DNA from 3 places in the Cloacibacillus sp. genome. Region 3 is predicted to be linked to each of the others. Evidence: riboswitches for the same ligand, from Rfam matches in the RefSeq annotation. Region 3 holds a riboswitch; each other region holds the start of a gene.

Region 1 (9,900 bases), on a different contig from region 3:
TGGTAAGCCCCGGCATTTTGAGGCTTATCTTTTCGCCTTCGCCGCCGGGGCCGATAAGCCGCGCTTCGACCTCTTCCGCCCCGCTCTCTATCGCGGCGCGGATATGGGGGATGAGAACCCATTCGCCGGCCTTAAATTTATCGCGGTCGGCGCTGTCGGCGATAAAGGGGATCATCCCCCAATTTATAAGGTTGCTGCGGTAACGCTTCGTCGCGTATTCCTCGGCGAAGTTGGCCTGTCCGCCCAGCACCCTCTGCGAAGAGGCGGCCTGCTCGCGCGCCGAACCGTCGCCCGGCTTTACGGCGAAGATGACGCTGCCGATGGCGGTCTGCGCCGAGGCGTCGGCCATGCCGGCGGAGGCAAGCAGTTTTTTCGCCTCGCCGCTGACGGGGACGCCACCCTCGACAGCCGCGCGGCGGTCGTCTTCCAGAACTTGGGCGGCTTGGGCGCGCCCAACATAGAGCGGATCTTTGCGCGAGAGGGCGAACTGCGCAAGTTTAAGCGGATTGGAGCGCAGTGAAGAGGTCTCTCCTGAGGGGATCAGCTCGTCGGTGGTCGTCACGGGGTCGGTGATGACGGAGGCTATCTTCAGCAGAAGGTTCTCCGCCAGAGGATAGACCTTCGGCCATGGCCTGATATTCGGCCCGTAGATAAGCTCCTGGCTGTCGTCCGCTTTGCCAAAACCGTGATAGACCTTCTTTTCATAGAGATCGCCGCGGAACTTATAGGGTTTGTCGTGGAGCAGTTCCCCATAACGCTCGGCCGATGTCAGCACGCCGCCGTTGGCCGCCGTGGCGGCGATGGAACGCGCGTCCATCAGCGCGACGGAGGAAATCTGTCCCTCTCCCGGCTTTGAACCTTCGCGGTTGGGGAAATTCCTCGTCGTATGACGAATGCTGAATCCGTGGTTCGACGGCGTGTCGCCAGCACCGAAACAGGGGCCGCAGAAGGCCGTCTTCACGACGGCGCCCGCCTCCATAAGGGCGCCGACAGAACCGTTGCCGATGAGCTCAAGCATAGCAGGCTGGCTGCCGGGATAGACGCTGAGCGAGAATTCGCCGTTGCCAACGCTGCCTCCGCGCAAAATCTGCGCCGCCGCGACGACATTGTCAAAGGTCCCGCCGGAGCAGCCGGCGATGATCCCCTGATCCACGCGGATCTTGCCCTCCTTAGATATCTTTTCGGTGAGATTGAGCTTCAGCTCCGGATTCTCCAGCTTGCTGCGGGCGTCATCCTCCACCCGCTTCAATATCTCATAGGGGTTCGCGTTGAGCTCGTCTATCGTATAGACGTTGCTGGGATGGAAGGGAAGGGCGATCATCGGCTTTACCTTGTCGAGCTCCACTACAATGGCCGCGTCATACCAAGCGGCAGCGGCCGGCTCGAGCCGCCTGTAAGCCTCCGAGCGTCCGTGAATATGAAAATATTCCTCGACCCTCTCATCGGTGCGCCAGACGGAGGTCCAGCAGGCCGTCTCCGTAGTCATCACGTCGATGCCGCTGCGGAACTCCACCGGCAGGTTCGAGACTCCGGGGCCGACAAATTCCATCACCTTGTTCTTTACAAAGCCGTTTTTAAAGACCGCGCCGATGATCGCCAGCGCGACGTCCTGCGGGCCGACTCCGGGACGCGGGGCGCCGGTGAGATAGACGGCGACGACGTCGGTGCGCGGAAAATCATAGGTGCGTCCGACAAGCTGTTTCACAAGCTCCGGGCCGCCCTCGCCGACGCCCATCGTCCCCAGGGCGCCGTAACGCGTATGGCTGTCCGAACCAAGAATCATCCGTCCGCAGCCGGACATCATCTCCCGTACATAGGAATGGATGACCGCCAGATGCGCGGGGACAAACTCTCCGCCATACCTCTTCGCGGCCGAGAGGCCGAAAAGATGATCGTCCTCGTTGATCGTCCCGCCGACGGCGCAGAGCGAATTATGGCAGTTTGTCATGACATAGGGGATCGGGAAGCGCTTCATGCCGCTGGCGATCGCGGTCTGGATGATGCCCACATAGGTGATGTCATGCGAGGCGAGGCTGTCAAAGCGTATCCGGTAATTATCCTTCGTGCCGGAGGCGTTATGCGCCGCGATAATATTGGCCGCGATCGTCCCTCCGGCGGCGCTCTCCCTGTCCTCCGGCAGCCGTTCCAGAGGCTTCATTCCCGCGGCCTGAATCTCTTCGTTGACCGCGGAGAGCCCCTTTTTCTCCACATCCTCCACCAACACGTTTCCGTTAAACAGATAAACGCCCTTTTCAATCAGCCTGATCAAATCCTCATCCTCTTTTCTTTTTGTTTTTCTAATATTTTCAGAATTTATAGTAAAATTTAAAATATAGTCATCTCATATTCTCTTTAGGACATTTAACTCAGCAGATACAACATTGTCCCCTACAACTAAAAGTCCACTCCAATGACAGTAAAATATACTATAGTAAATATTTATTATTTACTTTTATTAGTTATATTATTTTATTGTCAAGTTACAAGGCCAACAGATGCCAGCAAGCGGAGGGTAAAAAAAAAAATGCCGCCTGCAAAGAAAAACACCGCACAGACAACATCATATGGCCGCCGTACAATCTAAAGACGATGGCTCACGAAACAATATCCGCCCGCGCAGATTTATCCCTCGACGGTGTAAGCAGGTCTCCTGGCTTCCATTCATCCTAATTTCGCATCTTCCCAGACAGACGTCCAGTGATCCCGCGATTTCGTCATGACAACAGTGGTGGGGCCGCTTTGGTTTTTAACCAAATTCCCTTGCTTTTACACCGCTATTTTTATCAATGTCACTATATCCTCATGTTTTATAAATGTCAAGTTATTTTTATGCATTAGCGACATATTTTCACAATTGACAACAAAATGACACAATATAATAAATTGTTGTTTTATTTGGAAAATTAGATACTTTTACAGAACTACTTCAACACCAGCGTATCAAACAAAAGGACTCCCGCAGTTAGAAGCCGCCATAATAACGTACCCAACAAACACACCATCACAAAAAGCAAAGGCACCTACAATTAAAGAGGTACCTTTGCAATAATAAATTTGATATAAAAAAATGGGATGTACTTCTTAAATATACAACACCCTATTCCCAGGGAACAATTTTACCGGGATTGAGTATATTGTTTGGATCGAAGGCAAGTTTTACCCTGCGTATCAAATCTATTTGAGCATCATCAAGAAATTGCGAAATATACGCGGCACGCTTCAACCCCACGCCATGTTCTCCCGTGAGCGTCCCCTCAAGCTTTATAACAATCGTGTAGAGCTTTTGCCGCACGCCCCCAATAATCTCGCGCCATCCAGGGGTTTCCCCCTCCAGATATAACGTTACATGCATATTACCGTCGCCAAGATGACCATAAGCAGCATATTTCACACCCGCACCGTGACATATGTCATCCAACTCCCGCATAAAATCTGCAACAGCGCTTGCAGGAATGACGACATCCTCATTTGACACCTGAATTGGAGCATGTGCCCATACAGCTTCAGCAACACTTTTACGCCCTTTCCACAGCTTATCCTTCACCGTTCTGTTATCCGCAACGAATACCTCCAAAGCCCCCTGCTTTAGACATATATCCCCTATTTTCTCAATTTCATCAGCAAGACGCTCTCTTTCATTTCCCTCATACTGTAATATCAAATGCGCATCAGCTTCGTTCGAAAATGGAAATTTTGTCCGTAGATATTCCTCTGTAAGCAACATCGACTGCTTATCGATAAATTCTATAGAACTGGGGATACTCTTGCCCTCTGTCATTATCGCAGGGACCGCTTTTATTGCGCTCTTGACATCTGCAAAAGGGACCAAAAGGTCTACAACAAAAGATGAGCTGGGCAAAAGTCTAAGTATTATCTTTGTAACAATCCCAAGGGTACCCTCCGACCCTACCATCAGATGAACGAAATCATATCCTGTCACATCTTTTCTTCTTTTGCCCCCAAACCATGTAACGGAACCGTCCGGCAACACAACTTCCATACCTAGTACATGATTACCTGTTGGACCATACTTTACAACCTTATTGCCGCCGGCATTTTCCGCCACGTTACCACCGATAAAAGAGGCATCACCGCTGCACGGGTCACCGGCATAGAGCAGACCATGGTCGGCAGCTGCTTTGTTTATCTCAGCAGTAACTACTCCTGGTTCAACGGTAATCGTCAGGTTCTCCATATCGAACTCCAATATTTTATTCATGCATTCCAAAGAAAGTTCTATGCCACAAAATGCGGGCACAGCACCCCCTGATAATCCTGTACCAGCCCCTCTCGGAGTAACAGGAATCTTTTTATCATTCGCATACCTCATAAAATCAGATATCTGTTCCGTATTTTCGGCAAAACATACCACATCAGCAGTATATTCTTTATCCCACAAATGTAGCGCAACTTCATCCTTTGAATATGCCGTAACCTTTTCCCTATCTACAGACACTCCTGATGGACCAAAAATTTCAACTAGATCGCGTACCGTTGTCTGAGTAACACGCGCAAAATCAAATTTGGCAGTCATCATATCAGATAACCTCCCGCCTAATCCTATTTATCAATACAGGGACGATATCTTTGAAATCTCCACATAGAGCAACATCCGCTATTTGAAAAATAGGCGCTTCTGGATCTTTATTGATAGCAATAATCTTCTGTGCCGTCTGCATTCCGGCAAGATGCTGTATGGCACCTGATATGCCTATAGCAAAATAACATTTGGGAGACACCACCCTGCCTGAAAGTCCTATTTGATGGGGATATCCTATCCATTTTGCTTCAACCGTAGGCCGAGAAGCCCCTACTCCTCCACCAAGAAGCTCCGCAAGTTCGTGCAGCATATTAAAATTTTCCGCTTTCCTGAGCCCCTTACCACCAGAGACAATCACATCTTTATCCTGCACGTTGGACACCGTTTCAGAGGCATATTCCTTACCAATAACTTCTATACGACTCTCCAGTAAGGATGGCGGGATATCAAGAAAAATAATTTCACCATTACCATCCACATGTTTTTCAGGCATACGAAAAGTTTTAGGCCGAACGGTCGCCATTTGAGGCACATGATTGGGTGTCTTTATTGTAGCCATCACATTTCCGCCTATTGCCGGCCTGGTTTGCAGCAGCAGACCACTTCCATCCTCTATATCAAGACTGGTACAATCCGCAGTCAGTCCAGTATGCAGCATAGCAGCGACAGATGGAAGATATGTTCGTCCTGAGGTTGTAGCAGGAGCAAGGATTACCTCAGGTAGGTACTTTTCAACAACATAAGATAAAATCTTCGCGGTAATCTCCTGATTAAAATATTCTAATTTATCATGCGAAGCCACAATAACGCGTTCCGCGCCGAAACAGAACAGCTCTTCCGGCATATCGTCCAACTGTCCGCATATCAGAAGACACGTTACCCTGGTCGCCATTTTACCAGCAATTTCACGCGCTTTTCCAAGCAATTCTTTGGTAACAGAATGGATCTTATTTTGACGAATTTCACCACAAACAAGAATACCGTCGACGCAACTTTTATCTCTCAACATGATACCACTCCTAAAGTATGGCCAATTCCTTAAGAACTTTCATGACATGCTCAATACCGTGTTCTATATCCTTGCCACAATAAAATTCCGTATGTCGCGTAATCTTTGGATGTTCGATTTTTACAACTCTGGTAGGAGAACCCGCAAGCCCAACCTCTTCGCTGGAAAGGTCGATATCTGCCGCAGATATAACACTGATATCGGACCTTCGAGCCCGTTTCTTACCACTCAAGGTAGGCATAGCAGGATCGTTTATATCACTTAGTACCGTAATAAGAGCAGGAAGATAAAGCCTTTGTGTCTCAATGCCATCTTCTACCGTACGCTTTACCGTCACAAACATATCGTCTATATCCATGAAACTCACATACGTCGCACATGGGATATCCAGCATAGCGGCAATTTCCGGGCCAACTTGTCCCGTCTCACCGTCTGTTGCTTTTTCCCCGGCTAGAATAATATCGTAAGGGCCTGTTTTTATAATAGTAACAGCCAAAGCAAGAGCGGTAGCCCAACTGTCTGCTCCAGCAAAAAACCTGTCAGAAACGAGATATGCATTGTCAGCACCAAGAGCAAGAGCCTCTCTTAAAGCAATATCCGCCTGTTTAGGGCCCATCGAAATAACAGAGATATCCGCTCCGCATTTTTTTTTCACATCAAGCGCCGCCTGCAGCGCATTCAGGTCAAGTGGGTTGACAATATTTCCACTTCCCTCTCTGATCATTGTTCCCTTATCTGGGTCCATTTTTATTTCGTCAGAATCTGGGACCTGTTTTATCAAAACCGCTATTCTCATAAATCCCCCTCCATAATATATAAATATTTTTTAACTTTCATAAGAATATGAATCCATGCAGATGTATTATTTTGTAAATTTCTATATTTTGTATCCAAAACATAGAATACCATATTTTCTATCCGTGTCAATCTTTATCGTTTTTATAATTTTCATTAACACCCTAATTAACCTGCATAAACAATAGATATAATAATATTTTTTGCTAATATATTATAAAAAGCGACAAAGATTTTTATAATATTTTTGGACACAAAGTATTGACAATAAAAAAATGTATGATAGTCTTATGAAAAATAAACAATAAAGCGGATGGAGGGGAAATTTTATGCAAAATTTAATTACAGCCCTAATCAAGCAACAAGCAGGTATGTCGATAGAGATTTGCCGCGAATTGATAAAATGCCCCTCCGAAGATCCAGCCGGCGACACACGTGCGGTAGCGTCATACATACAAAAATTCTTCACAAAACATGGTATAGAGAATAACGTTATCTCCCCGCACCCTGAGAAGCCAAACGTTGTAGCTACGATCAGAGGGTCACGCAGTGGAAAACACCTTATATTCAACGGGCATATTGATACCTTTCCCGTAGGTGATATATCTAAATGGAGCGTTGATCCATTTAGCGGAGAAATTAAAGATGGGAAACTATACGGAAGGGGTGCCGCCGACATGAAGGGTGGCATCGCAGCCAGCATGACAGCGGCACTTATTTTAAACCAGTTAAAAGATACGCTGCCTGGAAAGATTTCATTTACCTGTGTATCTGACGAAGAGGTTAACGGTCCATGGGGAACAAATTATCTGCTGAAACACTATCCTGAATTGTACGGTGATGCGTTGATAAACGGAGAGCCATCTTCCGTAGAACATATCAGAATCGGAGAAAAAGGGATCTTCCAGGCCCGGATAACGGTGAACACTGCCGGCGGACACGGAGCCTACTCTGGGCTAAAAACAAACGCGATCACCGACATGGTGTATATTTTAGAATCGTTGCTATCTTTCGAAAACGAGGCACCGGAAATAGATAAAGAGGTCCGGTTATTTATGGAAAGAGCAAGAACTTCCTACGATAGGGTCCTGTGCGAAGGGGCTATGGACAAAGCTCTTAGGCCTACACTCAATATTGGAACTATAACAGGCGGAATCATGGTCAATATGGTGCCAGAACGTTGTCAGGCAGAGATTGACTTCCGTTTTCCACCAGGGGTGACATGCCGTTTTGTTGAAAAATGGCTGGACGATAAAATAAGAAAACATTCAAACTCAGACTATAAAATCATCAAAAGCAGCGACGCTCATATTACCTCCGTGGAAGAACCGCTTGTTAAAATTGCAAAAGCGACTGCCTGCGAGGTATGCGCCCATCTTGTATTTGAAAACTATAGCCTTGGAGGCACGGAGGCAGTTTTATGGAGAGCAAAAGGTATCCCAGCCATAACATACGGACCGAATCATCACAATATGGGGTCGCCGGATGAATATATTATGGCCGAAGAACTTCCTCTTGTTTCTAAAGTACATGCAATGACCGCGTGGCGTTATTTAACCTATCAAAATAATTGATCAGGAGGCGTGACATGGGACCTTTTAATAATAGCAGTCAGTATTATCATATGGTACTTTCCCAAATGACACCAAAAGCGGAACCTGCCTTTCATGAACATGAAGAGCAGCTACGGGTATGGGGATCTCAATGGGGGGTAAAAAATGACGTTGACCAAATTAGGACAATATTGGTCCATCGTCCCGGAAAAGAGCTTGGTGTAATTACTGAGGATAAATATGATCCTCAGATAGAAGCCCTTATCGACAAAGAAAACCAATGGTACTTCCGCTCAGACAAAGCCCCCGACATCGCAGCTATGCAGGAAGAGCATGACGCGCTGATACGAACCCTTGAAGCAGAGGATATCAAAGTAGTATATATGGATGGGAGTCCGACCGACCCTGACGCGATAAACGTGCGGGATAACGGCATCGTGATAAATGGAGGTATCATCATCACGAGGATGGGTATCGTAGGGGAAAAATATGGCACTGGATGCCGAGGCGAAGAGGCGTATGTTACCCGTACCGTGGCAAATATTGGCATGCCCATACTGCACACTATTCAAGGAAACGGATTGATGGAGGGAGGCAGTTTTTGTCTTTTGGATGAAAAACACGCCGCCATCGGCCTAAGCTATAGAGGAAACAAGGCAGCGGCGGAGCAAGTCCGGCAGGTGCTGGCAATACAGAATATAGAACTAGTTGAAGTACCTTTAACTGGATTCAGTCTGCATTTGGATGGTGCGATTGTCATGGTGGACCACGACAAAGCGTTGGTCAACGTTGAAAGACTGCCCTTCTGGTTCCTCGACTATCTGAAAAAGCTTGGAATAAAGCCTATTTTCACCGATTACCGCGACGGTACGTTAGGAATAAACTGCCTCGCCACCAGACCAGGCAGGGTCCTCGCATACGATGACGCGCCATGGACGGCGGAATGTCTATACAAAAACGGCGTTGATGTCATTCCTCTTAAGTACATTGAATGCAGAAAAAAGGGAGGAGGTATTCACTGCGGTACACTGCCACTTATCAGGAATGAAAAATAGTTATATACCTCAATTTTTTTGTAATATTACGCTCATAATTTAATAATCTTAGCGAGAGGATGTGTCTAATAATGAAAATAGGTAAGGGATTAATGGTAATTTTTATGGTGCTTCTTATTGCGGGGACGGCTTTTGGCGCAGAGGAATATCAGTTTAAAATTTCATCCGCCATGTCTTCGAATTTTCCCCCACAAAAGGCATTGGAGGACTTTGTAAAATACTTGAATACAAACTCTAATGGAAGGATCAAAGCTTCAAGATACACAGATGGACAGTTAGGCGGAATTCTAGAGACGCTCGAAGCAATTCAAATGGGCGTGGTACAGATGGCAATGCCAGTAACATCCGACCTAGCCGGTTACAGCAAAAAAATTCAAGTTTTGGACCTACCATTTTTATTTAAAGACTTCAACAGCATGAGAAAGGCTCTCGACGGCCCCTTAGGAAAAGAAATGGAAAAAATATACGAATCTCAGGGTTTTAAGTGTTTCGGATACGTTCCTAACGGTACTCGCCATATCTCAAACAGCAAAAGACCGATAAACACCCCCGAAGATCTTAAAGGGCTAAAGATACGTGTAATGCAGAACCCTATGCATATAGCGATTTTTAAAACATTGGGTGCCAACCCCACCCCTCTAAGTTACTCAGAGCTTTATACGGCACTTCAGCAGGGAGTGGTAGACGGACAGGAAAATGCTCCCGCACAGGTAGTTGACGCTAAGCTGCACGAGGTACAAAAATACTACTCTCTTACCGGTCACCTGCAGAGTATGATCTGCCTGCTCGTAAGCAAAAAATGGTATGACGCGTTGCCACAAGATCTTCAAAAGGTATTCAAAAACGGCATAAAAGAATATGAGAAGAACTATGTCAAGCTGTACTTTGATTACGATAACTCCTGCCTTGACATAATGAGAAAAGCGGGCGTAAAGGTCAATGAACTGA
Region 2 (9,900 bases), on a different contig from region 3:
CGGCAGCAGAGGCGGGCGCTCGGTGAAGTCTTTGTTTATCAGCAGCACGATTGAAAGCGCGTCGAAGCTCTCCTTCGCGAGCGCGCGCGTCTCGCCGCGGCTGACGCGTTCGTCCTTCGCGCCGAGCCTTTCGCCGACCACCGCCTCCACCGCGCCGAGCCCCGCCTCCGCGAGCAGCGCGCATAGCCAGGCGGGGTTCTTCTGCGCGTCGCAGAAGAAGATCGCCGCGCGGTTATGCTCCACGGCGTCGAGAATCTTCGCGCCGCCGATCTCGCGCCCGTGCCCCGAGAGGATCACGGCCTCCTGCCACGTCTCGGCCGCCTTGGCGCAGAGGCTTTGGAGCGAGCTGATGCCGGGGAGGACGGTGATCTCGTCGTGGGGGAAATTTTTCTTTATCAGCGGCAGCAGGCTGAATATCCCCGTGTCGCCGGAGACGACGACCGCCGCGTCGCCGAGCTTAAGCTCCTCGCGAAGGCGGTCGAAGGTCTCTTTGAAGCTCTTCATTTCAATGACGTTCGGATGCCCCGCGGCGATGTGCAGATGGCGCGGGGCGCAGGCGACCGCGCGCGAGGAGGCGATCGCGGCGCTCACCGCCGGCGTCACCTCTTCTATATCGCCCGGTCCGGCTCCCAGAACATAAAGCCTATTTCCCATCTCTTATCTCCTCCGCAAAGGACGGCGCGTCATCAGTCGCGCCGAGAATTATTCCGCCGTTGTCGATAAAGGCGACGGCTGTCTTTATATCTTCAAAGGCGCGTTCTTCGCAGCGTTTCGCGGCGATACGCGCCAGTATCGTCCATAAAAAATCCAAGCCCTCTTTGCGCACGAGGCGCATCGCCTCTTCGGTGGTGGGACACTCGTAGAGGGCCTTCACCGTGGCGGCGGGAGCTCCCGCGATCGCCGCCTGCGCGCAGAGCGCCTCTTTCGCGCCGCCGCCGGTGCGGTTGTGGGTGTTGAAGCTGCCCGCCGCGACCTTGAGCAGCTTTCCCGGGTGTCCGCCGATCAGCAGCCGTTTCAGTCCGAGGCGGGCCGATTCGTCGAGCAGATGGCCGATATAGTTTCCGCACTGCACGACGGCGCGGTTATTTATCCCGTAGGCCCTGCGCAGCGCGTTCTCGCCAGTCCCCGCGAAGGCGACCGCCACCGCTTCGCGTCCCTCCGCCGTGTGGGTGTTGAGCTCCAGCGTCAGCGATTCAAGCAGCGAAGCCTCGTTCATCGGCTTTACGCGTCCCGAGGTGCCGAGGATTGAGATGCCGCCGGCGATCCCCAGCCGCGGGTTGAAGGTTCGTTTCGCGACCTCGGCGCCCTGTGGCGCCGAGATGGTGACTTCCGCGCCGCGCGCGCCGATCACCTCGCGCAGCGCGCGTTCGATCATCGCGCGCGGCACGGGATTGATCGCCGGTTCGCCGACGGGGACCTTGAGCCCCGGCAGGGTCACCGTCCCCACCCCCTCGCCGGCGAGGAAGCTCACCGCTCCCGGCGCGGGAGAGAGTTTCACGGCGGTCTTTATCATGATGCCGTCCGTCGAGTCAGGGTCGTCTCCCGCGTCCTTTATCACGCCGCAGCTGCCGTCCTCATATCCGACGACCGGCAGCGTGAAGATCCTCTCCTCCGGCGTCGTTATCTCTACGCTCGTGGGGCAGGGCGACCCCAGCGCGCAAAGCGCCGCGGCCTTCGCCGCCGCCGCTGCGCAGCTTCCCGTCGAATATCCCTCGCGGAGCTCCCTATTCGATGCCATAGAGCAGCGCGTTCACGATCGTGGAGGCGACCGGCGATCCGCCCTTGCGCCCCACGGCGGTTATATAGGGCACCTTCGTTGCGAGAAGGCGATCCTTTGATTCGACGACGTTGACGAATCCCACCGGCACGCCGATGACCAGCGCGGGGGCGCATTTGCCCTCTTCGATCAGCTCGCAGAGGCGTATCAGCGCGGTGGGGGCGTTCCCGATCGCGAAGATGGCGTTGGGGGTGGCCTTCGCCGCCTCCTCCATGCTCACGACGGCGCGCGTCGTGCCGCGCGACTCCGCCGCCTCGCGCACCGCGGGATCGGCCATACGGCAGACGACCTCGACGCCGAAACGCGCGCAGGCCGCCTTGTTGATGCCCGACGCCGCCATATTGGTGTCGGTGACGACGGAAGCGCCGCTTTTCAGCGCCTCGCGCGCGAGCTTCACGGCCTCTTTGGAGAAACGCATATTCTCCGCGAAGTCGAAGTCCGCCGTCGTGTGTATCACGCGCTTTACCACCGGCAGCTCCTCGGGAGCGCCGAGCCAGGGCCCCATCTCGGAGGCGATGATCTGCATGCTTGCCTGTTCTATTTCGTTTGGTCTCATAGCGGTTACCTCATCTTTAAAATTTTCTGTAAAGAAAGACTGATCTATTAAATACCCGGTCTCCGGCGGTTTGTTACGTATATTTTGCCTGTCGTGAGACCGATGTCTGCCGGCCAATGTCCGCTCCCGGCGAGCGGCTTCAAAACAACAGCGGCAAAGCCGCCAGCGCTATCGACAGCACCGCGAATCCCGCGGTCGTCGTAAAGTTCCAGAATAAAAGCTGCTTGGCCATTTCCCTGCTGAAGAGGCCGAAATAATAACCGGCGTTCGCGCGGAAGAGCCGTGTGACGATGCCGAAGCTGTTGCCGAGCAGCAGCGCGAAGACCGCCTGCGCTATCGTCAGCTCGCCCGCCGCGAGACTGCCGCCCGCGAGCGCGAGCGCCGCCGAGACGTGCGCGATGGAGGCGGCGGCCACCGTGAGCGCCGCGAGCGGCAGTATCGTCCCCGCCAGCAGCCACTCCTTTATCGTGCTCTCGGCCCACGGCACTAGCATATAGGCGACCGCGAAGAAGAACCAGGCGATAGGCAGAGTCTTGAGCAGCCGCTTGTTGAAGCGGATATCTTTTGCCGAGCCGCCGGAGGCCGTATCCGCCGTCGCCTCTTCCGCCGCGCCGCCGCGCTTGAGGATGAAGAGTATCAGCACGAAGCGCGCCGCGCTGCGCAGCAGCAGGATCGAGCCGAAGATCGCTCCCGATACCCCCGCCATCGAAGTGGCCATCACCATCGTCGAGGGCCAGCGGTGCAGATAGGCGGGGAAGGAGAGCAGCAGCGTCCCCCATTTTGCCGAGCGTTCCGACAGCTTGCCGCTGTCGAGCGCCGAGGCGACGAAGGCCGCCCCCGCCTTCGCGGAGCCGAGGCTCAGCGTCAGCGCCATGCCGAGCTCGGAGCCGATTCCCGCCTTTCGCAGATGCGGCACGAGCCGCCGCATAAGCCTGTCGGCGAGGCCGCTTCTCAGGACCGCGAAGCCGATAAGAAGTCCGAAGAGGATGTCGAAGGTGAGCCGCAGCTCGCCCGCGACCAGGCCGCGCCAGTCCATTTAGCTCCGCCAGAGCAGGAGTATTGAGAGGTATTCCTCGGCGGGCTCCAGCGCCGCCGCGCCCTCGTAAATCTTTTCGTCGGCGAGTCCCGCGCGGTCGATGCGCGCCATACGCCGCCAGGGTCCCGTCTCCGCGACGACCTCCGCGAGTCTCTCCTTTAGTATGCAGGGCTTATAGAGCGCCGCGGAATCGGCGCGGCGCAGCGCCGCCACGATTCCCTCCCGGTCGTCGATACAGGGAATAACGGAGAAAACGTCTTCTCCCATTGCGAGAAATGAGCCGATGCGCGAGGCCGCGAGCTGATGCGCGGAGATGCCGGGCACCAGCGAGAGCTCAAGCTCCGGTACGAGATTCTTCCAGGCGTCGAAGAGATAGGAGCCCGTCGCGTAGAGCGCCGAGTCGCCGATCACCGGCAGCACCACGCTCTTTGCACCGCGCCATGAGCCGCCGATTCGTTCCAGTTCGCCAAGGAGGAACTTCTCGCGCTCCTCCGCGTCGGTGAGCATCGGGAAGGTGACGGGGGTTGTCTCGACCTCCGGAAGGTTCGCGCGCACTATCTGCTCGGCGACGGAGAACTTTCCGCGCGGCGAATAAGGCGTCAGCACCACATCCGCCTCTTTTATGATTCTTAGCGCTTTGAGCGTAACCAGCTCGGGATCTCCGGGCCCTACGCCGACAACTGTAAATTTCAAAATCTTCACTCTCCGTAGAATATTTTTATCAGCCTTCGCCCTCCGGCCTCAAGTCCAAGCAGCGACGGGCGGCTCAGCTCTCCCTCCGGGACGACGGCTGTCTTTATCTTTTTTATCGCCGGATACCAGGGGCGCGATGCGAGCGACTTCATGTCGGTAGCGTTCATCGTGCCTCGCTGTATAAGATAAACATCTATATCGCCCGCGGCGGCGGCCTTGAGTATCCGTTCAAGGCCGTAGGGCGCTATCGCGCTGCCTTTACGGATCGCCTGCGCGTCGGGGGCGGCGTTTCTGCCTCCCGCGAGCTCGACGAGCTTTGCAGCCCACGAATCGGGCGAGCAGGTGTGCAGCTCCTTCGCCGTCGCCTCCACGAAGACGGCGGGGCCTTTGCCGCCTGATTTCTTTGCCGCACCGGCGGCGATCACGCCGCGGATATTTTTCAGCTTCGCCTCGGCGGCTGCCGGATCGCTTCCGATGAGCGCGGCTAGCCCGCGCAGATAAGAGGCGAATTTATCCCATCTTGGCGGCTCTATCGAAACTACCCGCACGCCGGCGCGCTCCAGCACGCTGCGAAGCTGCGGGTTCTGCCGTTCCGCGAGGCCGCGCGTCAGGACGAGGTTGGGCTTCAGCGCCAATATCTCCTCCGCGCCGCTTTTCGCCGAAAAACGCGGCAATTGCGGCAGCATGTCGTCATCGTCGTTTTTGGAGACGGCGACGAGCTGTCTTTCGCCGCCAAGCGCGACGATGTTGTCGGTGTGCCCCGGATAAAGGGAGACGATGCGTTTTGCCGCCGCCTCCGCGCGGAGCGGTGAGAGTAAAAATATGATAAGGACATATATAACTATTCTGGGTGCCATGCCGTATCGCCCTCCTCCGATCTGTAACGGCGGAACCTTATGCCGTACAGTTCATGTAATATTTTTTCGTCCAGCAGCCCGACCGGGCCGCGGGCGATGATCTTTCCCTCTTTGAGCGCGATAAAGTCGTCGCAGCAGGAGATCGCGCTGTTCAGGTCGTGCGCCGCCGCGACGACGCTCCTGCCCTCCGAGGCGAGCCGCCGCAGCAGCGAGAATATACGCCGCGAATGGCTCGGGTCGAGCGCTGAGGTCGGTTCGTCAAGCAAAAAGAGCTCCGGCTGCTGGGCGAGGATCATCGCGAGCAGCACGCGCTGCCGTTCTCCCCCGGAGAGCTCCGTTGCGGTGCGAAAGAGCAGATGGTCCACCTCCGCGAGCTTCGCGCTCTCAAGGATTATCCTGTCATCCTCAGGCTTCATCGGTTCAAGCGCCCCATGAAAGGGCAGACGTCCGAGCGAGATTATCTCGTAGACGGAGAAGGCGGCCTTCACGCCGATGCTCTGCGGCAGAAAGCCCACCAATCGCCCGAAGTCGCGGCGCGGGATATTTCTCACCTCGCGTTCGCCGAGCGCGAGCTTGCCACTGTAGCTTCCGAGGCCGCCGAGCGTACGCAGCAACATACTCTTGCCGCCGCCGTTCGGGCCGATGAGCGCCGTTATCCTGCCGTTTTCTATCTCGCCGCTGATGCCGTCGATTATCTTTTTCGCGCCGTAACCGGCGCAGAGTCCGCTGAAGGTATAGACGCTCATGTGCCGCGCCTCCTGCCCATCAATATCCAGCAGAAGAAGGGGCCGCCGATGAGCGCCGTAATGACGCCCACGGGGAGTTCGCCGAGGTTCTGCGCCGCTCCGTCCGCGAGCGCGAGCAGCAGCCCGCCGCCGAGGAAGCTGAATATGAGCAGCGGCCTTGTCGCGGGCCCCGTAAAGGTGCGCATGAGGTGCGGGACCACGAGGCCGACGAAGCCGATGATCCCGAAGAAGCTGACCGCGGCGGCGGTGGCGAGCGACGAAAGCGCGAGCAGCAGTCCGCGCAGCTTTTTCTCGTCAATGCCGAGCATCGCTCCCTGTCCCTCTGAGAGGGAGACGGCGTCTATCTGGCACGCATAGATAAAGGCAGGGATGAATAATATGAGGGCCGCGCCCTAGACCGAGAGGGCGGAAAGCGGCGAGGCTCCCGAAAGGCTGCCCATGAGCCAGAGGACGATGGCGCTGAGGCGGTCGTCCGCGATCGCCTTAAGAAAAGTAACGCCCGCGGAGAGTATCGCGTTGGTTATGATGCCTGCGAGGACTATATAGGCCGCGCCGCCGCCGCTGCGCGCGGCGATGAGGCTGACGAGCCAGAGAGCGGCCATCGCGCCGGCAAAGGCCATCGGGGTCACTGCGAACGAGCCGAAGAAAAAGCCGAGAGCGCCGCCAAAGGCCGCGCCAGCCGCTATCCCCAGCGTATAAGGCTCGGCGAGCGGGTTTGTGAGCAGTCCCTGCAGCACCGCGCCTGCGACGGCGAGCAGCCCTCCCGTTCCTACGGCGGCGAGAAAGCGCGGCAGCCTGACGCTGCGGATAACGAGAGCCTCGGGAGTGGCGCGCGAGGCTTCGTCTAAAAACGGATTCAAAAGCGCCGCGACGCGGGCGGCGGGAATATCCCACTCGCCAGCGCCGAGCCGCCAGAGCGCGGCGATGAGCAAAAGCAGACAGAGCAGCGCCGCGAGACGCAGACGCTTTATGTACAGCCGCCGTCTATGCTCAGAGAGCTCCGCCACGCCGGTCATCGTTTATTTCATCATATCCTTGATCTTGGAGACGTAGACGCGGGCCATGTCCGCATCTTCGCCAAGGCCGACGAGGAAGGTCTTAATATCCTTGTAGCCTGCCACTTTCAGCTGGCTGTACCATGATTCGGGATCGTCCTTATCGGCGAGGTCGTTGTTCGCGTGGTCGCCCGCGACGATCATCAGCGGGGAGATGACGAGCGTCTTCACGCCCTTGTCACGCTTGAGGCGCGCGATCACATCTTCGATCATCGGCGCCGCTTCGACAGTGCCAAGGGCAAAGCGGCCGGGGGCCTTCTTGTCGAGCGAAAGCTGGAGCTGGCTGTACATCGCGTTCGCGGCGTGGTGCGGCGTGCCGTGTCCCATGAGGACGATCACGGTGCCCTTCTTCGCGAGATCCTTCGCGAAGCGCTTCATGAGAATGTCGGCCATCAGATCGCAGTCGGCGGCCGATGAAAGATAGGGGCGGCCGAGTTTCAGTTCTTTGAATTCATACTTCCCCTTCACCGCGGCGACGCCGTTCACGAGTCCCGCGATGTCGTCATACTCTTCTCCGGGGATGATGTGCATCGGCATCACATAGACGTGGGTGAAGCCTTCGTCGTTCATCTGCGCGAGCGCCGATGTCGGCGTGGGAATATTGACGTTCTGCTCCTTCGCTATCTTCCTGCGGATGATGTTTGACGTGTAGGCGAGTCGGACTTCGGTGTCGGGGAAGGCCTTCTTTGCCGAGTCGACGAGATTGTCGATCGCCTTTTTCGCGTCCGGCATCGAGGTGCCGAAGGCGACTACGAGGATACCCTTCTTGTCGGGTTTATCCTTGGGAGCGGCGGCGAAGGCCGTGCCTGACATCACCAGTGTGAGCATTACGAGAGCTATTACAAACGATTTCATGAGAAATATTTCCATCCTTTCGATCATCGCCAATCCAGAATAAAATCTGGGTCCAATAAAAAAAGACCCGAAAGTGATTCTCCGAGTCTTTGTCCTGTCAGCCGATAACAAGCTGCAACAAACTATCGCGAAGATGTTTGCCCGCGCAAACAGATCCCTCCCTTTACCTTTCTCCAGCAGGTTTCCTGACTTATCTTCATCCTAACAGCGCGCCTTCCCGGAATAAATTCCAGTGACATCCTTGCGCTTTCGTCTGAACCACAGTGGCGGGGCCGCACCGGCATAGGAAAAAATCCGCACCGGTTTCCCTTACTGAGAAAGACAATATTCAATTTTGTGGTAATTATAACAGATGGCGCCCGGGTGTACAGGTGATTTTTAGCGGCGCTCCGGATAATTTTGTCACATCAGACAAAGAGAAAGCCGGGCGCGGCACTCCATGATACCAGTTCGCCATCCGCGTCAAATTCGAGAATATACATGCCTCCGTTCGGTATCCGCCACTCTCCGTGGGGAATATCTTTATCGGCGAAGCGGTGCAACACCGCGCGCATCACATTGCCGTGCATCGTGCCGGCGGCCGTTGATACTCCCGCCGCGCGGCATCGCGAAAGCAGCGCCGCAAAACCGGCGCAGACGCGCTCCGTAAAACCGTTGAAACTCTCGCCCCGCTCTATCGGACGGTCGGGGGCCGCGAGCCAGGCGGTATAGTTGGGGTCATCGTCAAGATTTGTATAGGGACGCCCCTCAAGGATGCCCAGCGAGCATTCGGATAACGCCGCGGAAAGATAATCGGCGGCGCGCCCGTATATCAGCTCGAGCGACTGCGTGCAGCGTTTCAGCGGCGATGAAAAATAGAACTCGGCGCGCGGATAGGAAAAACGCGCGCATATCTCCCGCTGTTCCGCCGCGCCCTGCGGCGAAAGCGGGATGTCGCGCTGGCCGGTCCAGACATTCTCCGCGTTCGCGAGCGACTGCGCGTGGCGGATGAGATAAATCCTCAACGGTAATCCTCCATCGCGGCGAGCAGGATGTCGTTCTCCGGTCTCGTCCGCGCCGCGATGCGCACATATCTTCCGTCGAGCCCGGGAAAATTTCTCGTGTGGCGCACGACGATGCCCCGTTCCAGCATAAAACGGATGAACCTTTCGTCGTCGTCGACCGCGGCCAGGAAATAGTTCACACAGCTGGGCAGCGTCGGAAAACCCGCCCTGTTCACCGCGGAGATGAGCCGCGGCATCTCCGCGGCGTAATAATCTTTCGTGCGGCGCAGCAGCGTGGCGTCCGCGAGGAAGAAGAGCGCCGCCTGCTGCGCGAGGCCGCTGACGCTCCAGCTCGGTTGCCGTCTCTTCAGCCTCTCCGTCATCTCGGCGCCGGCGAGGATATAACCGATACGCGCCCCGCAGAGGTTGTACGTTTTTGTCAGCGAACGCAGCCTGACGACGTTAGGCCGCGGCCGGTATGGGGCCAGTGCCTCGTCGGTCCAGATAAAATCACGATAGGCCTCGTCGACGATAAAAAGCGTCCGTGGGTGCCGCTCCGCGATCTCGTCGAGCTCTCCATCGGGGATGAAGCCCCCCGTCGGGTTGCAGGGATTACAGAGCCAGACGGCTCCCTCTGCGGGAAGCTTCGCCGCGCGAAGGTCGAAGATGTTGAGCGGAGCCGCGCCGAAATTCTTCAGCGCGCGCAGATACTCGCCGTAGACCGGCTGAAGTATGCGGTTTTCCCGCGCCGCCTCATAGGAGGCGATGAGATATATCGACTCGTTGGAGCCGCTGGTCACCAGGATATTTTCCGGCGCGGCTCCCGTCGCCTCCGCGAGAAGCGCGCGCAGCGCAAGACATTCGTCGTCGGGGTAATCCTCCAGCGCCGCGCGCAGGTCAGGGACGAAGCCCCCGCGCTGCGCCACGGCGTTGGTATTGGTGCTGAAATCGTAGACGCGCTCCGGCATCGGGAGGCCGAAAAGTTCATATAACTTTTCGGGGTTTGCGCCGTGAAGCTGAAATTCCATCAGTAAAGCCGCCTCTCGACCGCAAATATCAGCACCGCGCAGAGCGCTACGGAAATGTTCATTATATAGTGGGCGTGCAGGATGTCGTTGGGCTCCGGTTCACGCAGATCGTCGCCGAGCGTCGGACGGGCCTCCCACTCGCCGCCGTAAAAGGCGCCGCCGCCCAGGCGGATGCCGAGCAGCCCCGCGAAGACGCTCTCGCCGTGGGCGCTGTTCGGACTCTTGTGATTCAGACGGTCACGCCGGAATATTCTCCACGCGCGGCGGTAATCCATGTTGGCGAGCGCGCCCGCGCCGATGGCGATGACTGCGCC
Region 3 (9,900 bases):
GAGAGGATGGCGGCGGGAGATTACAGCGCGCGGGCGCGCTTTATCGGGCTTCTTGAGCGAGGTGACGAAGATGTGCGCGCTTAATATAAAGGAACTTACTAAAAAGGCCAGTCCGCTGACCCAGGGACACCGCATGTGCCCCGGCTGCGGCGCGCCCACGGCGATACGTCAGGCGCTGATGGGCGTCGACGACCCGGTGGTCGTGGTCAGCGCGACGGGCTGCATGGAGGTCTCGACGACCGTATATCCCTACAGCTCCTGGCGCATGCCCTTCATGCACATCGCCTTTGAGAACGCCGGGGCGGGCATTTCCGGCATCGAGGCGGCCTATAAGGTGCTCCGCAAGAGGGGCAGGATCGACAAAAACATCAAGTTCGTCGCCTTCGGCGGCGACGGCGGCACCTATGATATTGGCCTCCAGTCTCTCTCAGGGGCGCTCGAACGCGGCCATGACTTCACATATATCTGCTATAACAACCAGGGTTATATGAACACTGGCGCGCAGCGCTCGAGCGCGACGCCGCAGAGCGCGAACGCGACCACTTCGTCCGCCGGCAGCGCCGTTCCCGGCAAGCTGCAGCGCGCGAAGGATCTCACGGAGATCGTCGCGGCCCATGACATCCCCTATGTCGCGCAGACCTCGCTGCACAACCCCTTCGATCTCATAGCGAAGGTAAAGCGCGCCGTCGAAACGCCGGGCCCCGCCTTCGTCAATGTGCTGGTGCCCTGTCCGCTCTTCTGGAAGATAGACCCCGCCAACCAGATGGAGATATGCCAGCTGGCGGTGGACAGCAAATTCTGGCCCGTCTACGAGGTTGTGAAGGGAGAGTATTCTCTCTCCTACGAGCCAAAGAACCCGCGCCGGCTTGAGGATTTCCTCCGCGCGCAGGGACGTTACGCTCACCTCTTCAAGAAAGGGGCCGAGCGGCTCGACCTTGTCGAGGCGGCTCAGCGCGACGCCGACGGGAGCTGGGCGAAGCTGCTGAAAAAGTGCGGCAGATAAAAATTTAATGATAACGTCAGGGCCGGAGGCGGGCAGTTACCCTCCGGCCCTTTTCTTTTGTAAAAATCATTTCGCCGCCGTTGACGCGTAATTTTCTCCGAAGTATATTACCTCTTGAGCGCCAGCGGGGCGGCGGCAGATTCCCCCGCTGAAAGAGCGTGAAATTTTAGCACTAAATTCGGAGGCGCGGCGTCATGAACAACATTGAACGAAGAGACAGGGAACTGCCTTATATCGCGGACCGCGAGGTCCTTAAAGAATATCGGGCCTGCCGGAGGCTCTTACATAGGCTGAATCACACGGACCTGGCGGACTTCGCCGAGCTCAAAGCGATAGTGAAAGAGCTGCTCGGGAAATCGGAAAACGCCGTCATCAATCCGCCCTTTTTCTGCGATTACGGCTTTCATATAGAGGTGGGGAAGAATTTTTACGCCAACTACAACTGCACGATAATCGACGTGGCGAAGGTGGTTATCGGCGATAACTGCCTGATGGGGCCCAATGCCGCGATCTATACGGCGGGGCATCCTCTGCATCCCGCGGTGAGAAATTCCCTCTATGAATATGGGATCGGCGTCACAATCGGCGACAATGTGTGGATCGGCGGCGGCGCGATCATCCTCCCGGGCGTGCATATCGGCAGCGGCTCGGTGATCGGGGCCGGCAGCGTCGTGACAAAGGATGTCCCCGCCATGTCGCTGGCCGTAGGCAACCCCTGCAGAGTCATAAGGGAGATAACCGCGGAGGATATGAAGTACTATTTCCGGGACCGCGAATTCGACGAAGAATCGGCGGCGGAGATAAAAAGGTTTATGGAAAAATAGGGCGCGGCGATACCGCCGGTATGCGTACCATAGAAAAAATTTTACATTTCTCCATTTTTTCTATCCACAGGACTCTATTTTTGTTGTATATTAATTGTGGATGATAACAACACAAAATAAGGGGGGCTCTTCATGCAGGAAAAAATATGGGTCGTTGTTCAGCAGGACTGCAACGGTATCGCCTCAGTTCTCGCCTTCGACTACGAGGCCGACGCGCAGAACTTCGCGCAGGAAATGACGGCGATGGGCAAAGGAACCAACACCGTGACCGAGACGACGATAAACAGGCGTCACGAGGCGGAAGAGGCCATCGCGCGCGTCGATCTGCCGGAGTTCAACACGGAATGTATCGAATGTATCATCGACATGTCCGGCGTTCCCGAAGATAAGCAGGACGCCGCGGCGAGATATCTTGAGGAACACCGCTGCGATCTGCAGAAGGACGCCCAGAAGATGGTCGATAAATATATCAAGAAGGCGATCACCGATTTCTTCGCCGACGAGCGCATAATCCTCGGATAGACCGAATAGGGAATTGCCTAAAGGGTTCCGCGCCTGCGAAAGGGCGCCGGGCCCTTTTTTGATATACTTTTAGGAGATGATTTCACTGCCAAGCGGAGGGATGTTCATGTCACTGTCTGAGAGGTTAGAAAAAGAGCTTATCGAATTTGCGCGTCAGCTTGTCCGTCTGCAGAGCTATTCCGACCATGAGGGCGCGGTCGCGGAGGCGGTCGTCGCCAAGATGCGGGAGCTGGGCTACGACGAGGCCTTCATTGATTCGACCGGTAATGCCGTCGGCTTCATCGGCGGCGGAAAGAGGCTGATACATTTCGACTCCCACATGGACACCGTCGAGGTCAACGACGCGGAGGCGTGGCTGCTCCCGCCCTTCGCCGCGGAGATAAAGGACGGGCGGCTCTACGGGCGCGGATCGGTGGACATGAAGTCCGCCCTCGCCGCCTCGGTATACGGCGCGGCCCTCGCGCGCGAACTGGGCCATACCAAAGATAAAAGAATATGTGTGAGCGGCTCCGTCTGCGAAGAATACTGCGACGGCGAGAACATCAAAATGATGTACAGGGAGCTTTCGCTGCGCCCCGACTTCGTCGTGATCTGCGAACCCTCCGACAACGTGATAACGCTCGGCCACAAGGGCAAGGCGCAGATGCGCATAAAGACCCACGGGCTCTCCGCGCACGGCTCGGCGCCGGAAAAGGGCATAAACGCCGTCTACGAGATGGCGGAAATCATCGGGCGCGTAGAGGCCCTCAATAAAAAACTCACGGATGAGGGCAGTCCCCACGGCACGATCGTACTCTCCGACATCAGCTGCGTCACCGCCTCGCTGAACGCGGTGCCCAGCGAAGCGGAGATATACCTCGACCGCCGCCTCGTGCTAGGTGAAACGGAGGAGAAGGTGCGCGCGGAGATGGAGGAGCTCATCCGCGGCAAGCGCGCCTCCTGGGAAACAGGCACGCTGCGCCGCACCAGCTGGAAGGGCGCGCCGCTGGTCTATGAACCTCTGCACATGGCCTGGAAGCTGGACGAAGAGTCGCCGCTCTTTTTCGCGGCAAACGCGGCCTATGCGGAGACCTTTGGCAAAGCCCCCGAGAGATACGACTTCTGGGACTTCGGCACCAACGCCGTCACCCCCGTGAGCATGGGGATCGCCACGATCGGCTTCGGCCCCGGCGAATACAAGCTGGCCCACATGCGCGACGAAAACTGCGAAGTGCAAAAGATAACGGATGCCGCGAAATTTTACGCGGCGCTGATCGGCAGACTTTAAGGAGAAATAGCTTGACTGCGGATAGGGCCGAAAACCGCGGCGCGGAGGAGATAATCTGCCACTGTTTTTCGTTTACAAGAGGCGATATCGAGAACGACTATATAAAAAACGGCCGCTCGACGATCATGGAAAAGATCACGGCGGAGCTTGAACGGGGCGGCTGCCGCTGCCACGAGAAAAATCCCCGCGGAACCTGATGTCTCGGCGACGTCCGCCGGGTCGTGGACAGTATCGCCGTACAAAGATAAAAGATAGAGACCAGTCCGCGTGACGCTATGGGCGTTTCGCGGACGGTCTTTTATTTACCCTGCGGGAAAAGCTTCTGCAGCTCTTCCATAACACATTCCACAAGCCTGCCCACGGAGAGGTCCGGCACGCCCGCGATGATGTTGTTGCAGCAGTTGACGGGAACGAGTATTCGCTTCGCGCCGCTGCGCGCGACGGCGGCCGCCATCACCGGCATGATCTCGCCGAGCAGCGAGTCCGCGATCACGATCGCGACGGGGCCGATAATGACGTCCGCGTCGCGGCAGCAGACGACAACGGAATTTTCCCCCGTCGCGGCCCGGTTCGCCCCCGCCTTGAGCATCGCCGCCGCCGCGATGCTGTTGGTACCCACCGCCGTCACCGAGGCCTCCGGCATCTTCGTCCTCACCGACTGCACGATCTGCCGCCCGATGCCGCCGCCCTGTCCGTCTATCACAAGTATGTTCATAGCTCGTCTACCTCTCAGCTCTATATTTTCTGAGATAAGTATACAGCATAGGGAATTGCCGATTGACCGTTTCCAATAAAAAGGACCCCGGGTGTGCCGGCCGGGGCCCTCAGGCGGAAAGAAACGCTTGTCCTCTAAGGACAGAGGCTGTTAGAACTCGTAGGTCGCGGAGAGGATGAATCTGCGCTCCGGGTTGATGTAGCCGTTATTGTTAAGATAGAACTCTTTGTCAAAGAGGTTGACGCAGGCGAGCTTAATGGTAGTGCGGTCCACCTTCCATGACACCGCGGCGTTAACGATGAAGATGTCTTCGTCGTCGTAGGCGGCAGAGCCCGAGCTTGTAAGCTGGCGGTCTCCGTAGTAATGAGCGGACAGCTCGGCGTTCCACGGGTCTTTCTTGAAATTCAGGATTCCGGAAATATCCCAGCGCGGCATATTCGAACGCGTCCAGTCAGAACTGCCCGTCTTTTCTTCCGCGTGCAGATACGATAGTCCCTGCGTGTATGACCAGTTCTCATGGAAATTCCACTTGTACTGACCCTCAAAGCCCCAGGCGCGGTATTCGTCGACGTTGATGTACTGTGTATAGCTGTCGTTCATATTGATTTTATCTTCCATATCCATATAGAACACATTGAAGCTCCATGGGTTCTTTGCCGCATCATCCTTGACGCCGATATCGTATGTCCAGCCCTTCTCAGGTTTTAGATTGGGGTTCGGCAGCCAAAAACCGAACGCGTCCGAGTAGAACATCTGATAGAAACTCGGCATTGAAAAATAACGACCGACGGTGGCATAGTATAGAAGCCCGTTCTTATTCGCCCAGTTCAGCGAAAAACGCGGCAGGAACTCATGCGCGTCCTCTCCGTTATCCAGATCCCAATACTCATAACGTAACCCTATGTCGAAAGCGGCGGAGCCGATGGGTATGGATGTCTCTATGTAGGGAGCATACTCATTTCTTGTGTTGTCATACGGCTGATTATTTCCCCAGGGATTATCATGGTTGAAATATTCAGCTTTCTCCCTTCTGAAATCCATGCCGAAGACAAAGGGAAGATTTCCGATCTCCTGTTTCCTGTTATATGTGGCACCAAAGGTATTGCCGTCATAATTCGTCTCGCCGGAGGTGTCATAAATGGTCCTCTCGTTTTTGTGATAATATAGGCGTCCCATATTCACACCGTCGGCGTAGTTCAGCGTAAATCTCTGATATTTGTTATCCTGCCTATTTTCAGAGGTTCCGCCGCCGTAAAGGGTATCCGTGTAATTCCAGGAAGATTTGAAATCCCCTACTTCGCCGAGGAAGGACCATGCCCCCTTCGTAAAGCCAAAGTAATAATCATTTCCACGGTAATCAAGCGCGTTATCATAAAGTCCGCTGGCAGGGTCGGCGAGCCTGATCCTCGTCTCCCCCTCCTGCGTCCTCGTGTAGCCTGTGCTCACTCTCAGGTCATTACTGAGCACCACCGTTCCACGCACATTTCCGCGGAACCATTCTTTATTGCCTCCCTCTAAAGTTATACTGCCGCTTGATTTATCAGAGGGTTTGCGCGTTATGATATTGATGACGCCGCCGGCCGCGTTGGAGCCATAGATCGCAGAACCTGCGCCTTTCACGACCTCTATCCTTTCAACATCGGTGAGCGCTATGCTGCGTAAGTCAAACGGAGAACCAAGATCGGCGCCTACGCCGTAATCAGCACCCATATATGGAATGCCGTCAACCAACAACAGGACCTCCGAATTCAATCCTCTCACCGTTATTCCCTTTGACTGCGCCATCGAAGCGCTGTTCAAAAGCCCGTTGACGCCCGGCACCTTCGACAGCACATCCTGGACGTCGCGCGCGGCGCTGTTGTCGATATCCTCGCGCGTGATTACATAGGTCTGCGCCGGTACGTCCGCCGTCGACTCCGCGAGGTGCGAACCGGTGACCTCCACCGCGGCGACCTCAGCCACGTCGGCGCTGACTGCCTTCTCCGCCGCGAACGCCGGCAGGGCAAGCAATGACGAAAACAAGAAAACAACCGCTGTTTTCCTCCACAGATGATACATAAAAACACTCCCTCTGTTAAATTTTTACAAACAAAAACAAAAAGGCAGAGGCCCCAAAGACGGAGCCTCTGCCATATACGCCAAGCAAACGCTGCTACTCGCCCTCGCAAGCTGCAACTCATACGGATACAACAGATATTCTGACTCCTGATCATCCTACCGGCGCGCCTTCCCGCCTTCGGCAGTGGCACGGTGCGCTTTCGTCCCAGTTACAGCAACGGGGTTGTTCCGGATTCTCACCGGATTCCCTGACTGCATTCCGTTACAATATTTTTTTATTCTGTTATTTTACACTATAGCCGGTTGTTTTGTCAACTATATATCCATATCCTGCGGATTATTTCACTACTTTTGCGGCGACGGGTGCTTACGACTCCATACCCCTGTCATGGTACAATGATAATGTATAAAAACTCACCCGCGGGAGTCCCCGCGGAGAGAAGGCGGTGGCCAATGTTTGAAAAAATCCCCTCTGATGAAGAGATGAGCGCCCTCGTCGGCGAAGGGCTCTTCGCGGTATGGAAAGGGCTCCGTTCCATGATAGAGGCCAGTTACGACATGACCGGGAGCTGGAACGGCGGCGGCCGGCTGTGGTTCTATGAATATAAATACCGCCGCGGAGGAAAGACCCTCTGCTCGCTATACGCGAAAGAAAAGGCCATCGGCTTCATGGTGATATTCGGCCGGACGGAGAGAGCGAAGTTCGAGTCTGAGAGGGAGACTTTCTCCCAAAAGACGCGGGAGATATATGACGGCGCTAAAACCTATCACGACGGGAAATGGATGATGTTTGAACCGGCGGATGAGTCCCTTTTTCCCGATCTCATCAGGCTGCTGCGAATCAAAAGAAGACCCAACCGGCCGGACAAACAGGAGCCGTAAAAACAATGAAAAGCAATCTAAGAAAAATTCCCGGCATCGGGGAGAATATGGAGCGTCATCTTATGAACATCGGCATCAGCTCTATCGAAGAGCTGATAGGCAAGGAGCCGGAGGCGCTCTTTGAGCGGGACTGCCTCTTTAAGGGCTTCCGCGACGATTCCTGCGTACTCTATGTCTTCCGGCTCGCCGTCTATTATGCCGAGAACAAAGAGCGCGATCCGGAAAAGCTAAAATGGTGGTACTGGAAAGATAAGGAATATCATCCGCGGGGCACTAAGCTTTCGTAGTTCATGTTTGCGCCGTACGCCGCGGTTCTCGTCTAAAATGAGCGGGACGACAAAGTTACCGGCGCCCGCACACGCAGTCGCCGGTAACTTTATTATTTAAACTGTTTGCTTACCGAATCTTTTCGCGTTAAATTCATCCCTGACCTTGGCCATCTTCGCGGGATCGCTTATCAGGTCATAGGCCGTCAGCGCCAGCACCTTCGCCGCGTTGGCCAGCGCGTCGTGCGCCGCCTGCGACTTGCCGGCATCTAGGTAGTCCTGCGAATGGGCGGGAGTCCCCTCCGGGACAAAAGCTGATCTTATACACGAACCGGGTATTTCATACATAACGTTTCCAAAGTCAGTGGAGCCCGTCTTCTCTCTCGGCGGCCTTATCGTAGGCATACCAACGGCCACTGCGTTCTCCATGATCAGATCGTTCAGCGATAGCAACGGTATCTTCGCTTTGAAAAATGTCCCCTCGCGAATCTCATAGCTGACATCCGCCATCAGGGCCGCGCCTTTGAAGATATTTTTCAGCCGCTCCGCCATCGACATGACATACTCCGTATCGTATGAGCGAATGCCGAACTCACCCTCCGCCTCCGCGGGGACCACGTTGCTCGGACCGCCAGCGGAAACTATTGTATAGTGCATGCGCGCCTCGTCGCGAACGTGTTCCCGCATAAACTCCACTCCGCTGCAGGCCAGCAGCAGCGCGTCCAGCGCGCTGCGCCCCATCTCGGGATTCATCGCCGCGTGAGCCGATTTACCGTGGAACGTTACTTCGTACGACTGCATGGCCATCGATTTGACATCCACAGTCGAGGTCGGGGAGGCGTGCGTCATCAGCGCGACATCTATATCACGGAACGCTCCCTTTTCAAGCATAAGGATTTTTCCTCCTATGGTCTCCTCTGCCGGCGTCCCGTATACGACCAGCTTATAAGGACAGCCGTCAAACACCGCTTTAAGAGCCGCTGCCGCCGCCACAATAGCCGGACCCTGAATATGGTGGCCGCAGCCGTGTCCGAGCCCCTCTATAGCGTCGTACTCGCACAGCAGGCCTATTGACGGACCGCCCGCGCCACATTCGTAGACGGCGCGAAAAGCAGTATCAAGCCCATAAATCCCTTTTTCAACCGCAAAACCGGCACTCTCCAAATATGAGGTCAGCAGCCCGCACGCATGATATTCCGCAAGCCCCGTCTCGGGATTGTCGAAGATATCGTCCGACATAGCGCAGGCCGCGCCGGCCAGAGAGTCCACCATTAACGACAGCTTTTTTTTCATTTCACAGCCGACATTAGAACGGTCCATAATTCATCATCCCCGCAATCACTATAAATACCGCGCCGGTAAGTTCCCACATAAGAATAAGCGGTCCGGCGAACTTTATCCACTGCGGATAGGTGATTTTCGCAAGCCCCAGGAAAGAGTTCATGTTCGAGGAGGTAGGATTTATCCCATTGGATATCCCATCCCCAAGCTGGAAGGCGAGCACCGTAACCTGCCGCGAGATTCCCATTACATCGGCCAGCGGAATGAAGAGCGGCATCGTGGCGGCCGCCTGTCCGCTGCCGGAGGGGATAAAGAAGTTCAGGATAATATGCACCACGAACATTCCCAGCGCGGTAAGGCTTGACGGGAGCGCCTGCAGCACAAGTGAAAGGCTGTGGACGATCGTATCGAGGATCATTCCATGCTGCATGACGACAAGTATCCCGCGCGCAAAGCCTATCACGAGGGCGCCGAAGGCGAGAGTTTTAGCACCGACAAGAAACTCCGAAGCGATCTTGTTCGGGGACAAACCGCCGAGCAGTCCGCCGATAATGCCTATCGCCATAAATATCGGCTGCATTTCCATAATGCCCCACTCGTACCTGAATACCCCGTAAAGTATATATCCAAGACCGGCGACAAAGGTAAGAAGCACAAGGATATGTCTTGTGCCGCCCTCCGTGCCCAGCGCCTCGGAGTTGGCTATCGATATGGCTTTTTCCTCTTTCTCAAGGTCCGCGACGATGCTTTTTGACGGGTCCGCCTTTACCCGTTTCGCATAGCGCATCAGGTATATGCTGCCGATAACAAGGAACGTCAGATGAAGCACGATCCGCAGGCCGATGCCGGAATAGAGCGGGAGTTCCGCTATCTCCTGGGCGACGCCGACATTGAAGGGATTCATCGTACCGGCGCTGAAGCCGGCAAGGGCCCCCATGGTGACCATCGCGGTTCCAACCGCCGCATCAAAGCCCGATTTCCGCGCCAGCATTATTCCGATCGGAACAAAGGCTAGCACCTCATTCGACATTCCCATAAGCGCTCCGCCGAGAGAGAAGGTGAAGAGAAATACCGGGATGATA

What was found. A riboswitch is a leader RNA that binds a small molecule or an ion and turns the genes downstream of it on or off. The one in region 3 is predicted to bind cobalamin.
Region 1: it holds a riboswitch for cobalamin, as region 3 does, so the genes downstream of both, LIO98_RS01170 (hydratase) here and LIO98_RS09130 (TonB-dependent receptor) in region 3, are expected to answer to the same signal.
Region 2: it holds a riboswitch for cobalamin, as region 3 does, so the genes downstream of both, LIO98_RS04425 (sirohydrochlorin cobaltochelatase) here and LIO98_RS09130 (TonB-dependent receptor) in region 3, are expected to answer to the same signal.

What each region holds. Positions count from the first base shown of each region.
Region 1 is NZ_JAJBUX010000008.1:2,894-12,793, reverse strand. Features, by position in the region: gene LIO98_RS01170 (hydratase) at 1-2,269, opposite strand, end outside; cobalamin riboswitch at 2,623-2,812, opposite strand; gene LIO98_RS01165 (FAD-linked oxidase C-terminal domain-containing protein) at 3,098-4,537, opposite strand; gene LIO98_RS01160 (electron transfer flavoprotein subunit alpha/FixB family protein) at 4,539-5,546, opposite strand; gene LIO98_RS01155 (electron transfer flavoprotein subunit beta/FixA family protein) at 5,560-6,345, opposite strand; gene LIO98_RS01150 (ArgE/DapE family deacylase) at 6,674-7,918, shown strand; gene LIO98_RS01145 (arginine deiminase family protein) at 7,933-8,952, shown strand; gene LIO98_RS01140 (TRAP transporter substrate-binding protein) at 9,024-9,900, shown strand, end outside.
Region 2 is NZ_JAJBUX010000035.1:15,133-25,032, forward strand. Features, by position in the region: gene cbiE (precorrin-6y C5,15-methyltransferase (decarboxylating) subunit CbiE) at 1-654, opposite strand, end outside; gene cbiD (cobalt-precorrin-5B (C(1))-methyltransferase CbiD) at 644-1,738, opposite strand; gene LIO98_RS04395 (precorrin-8X methylmutase) at 1,725-2,333, opposite strand; gene LIO98_RS04400 (hypothetical protein) at 2,473-3,369, opposite strand; gene LIO98_RS04405 (precorrin-2 C(20)-methyltransferase) at 3,370-4,062, opposite strand; gene LIO98_RS04410 (ABC transporter substrate-binding protein) at 4,068-4,919, opposite strand; gene LIO98_RS04415 (ABC transporter ATP-binding protein) at 4,904-5,665, opposite strand; partial or broken gene LIO98_RS04420 (iron ABC transporter permease) at 5,662-6,681, opposite strand; gene LIO98_RS04425 (sirohydrochlorin cobaltochelatase) at 6,685-7,590, opposite strand; cobalamin riboswitch at 7,733-7,917, opposite strand; gene LIO98_RS04430 (histidine phosphatase family protein) at 7,983-8,579, opposite strand; gene LIO98_RS04435 (aminotransferase class I/II-fold pyridoxal phosphate-dependent enzyme) at 8,576-9,586, opposite strand; gene cbiB (adenosylcobinamide-phosphate synthase CbiB) at 9,586-9,900, opposite strand, start outside.
Region 3 is NZ_JAJBUX010000071.1:11,969-21,868, forward strand. Features, by position in the region: gene porA (pyruvate ferredoxin oxidoreductase) at 1-84, shown strand, start outside; gene LIO98_RS09100 (thiamine pyrophosphate-dependent enzyme) at 71-1,003, shown strand; gene LIO98_RS09105 (sugar O-acetyltransferase) at 1,198-1,827, shown strand; gene LIO98_RS09110 (hypothetical protein) at 1,960-2,349, shown strand; gene LIO98_RS09115 (YgeY family selenium metabolism-linked hydrolase) at 2,456-3,616, shown strand; gene LIO98_RS09120 (hypothetical protein) at 3,628-3,813, shown strand; gene LIO98_RS09125 (DUF3842 family protein) at 3,915-4,331, opposite strand; gene LIO98_RS09130 (TonB-dependent receptor) at 4,482-6,353, opposite strand; cobalamin riboswitch at 6,502-6,679, opposite strand; gene LIO98_RS09135 (DUF3788 domain-containing protein) at 6,843-7,271, shown strand; gene LIO98_RS09140 (helix-hairpin-helix domain-containing protein) at 7,277-7,558, shown strand; gene LIO98_RS09145 (M20 family metallopeptidase) at 7,655-8,857, opposite strand; gene LIO98_RS09150 (TIGR00366 family protein) at 8,844-9,900, opposite strand, start outside.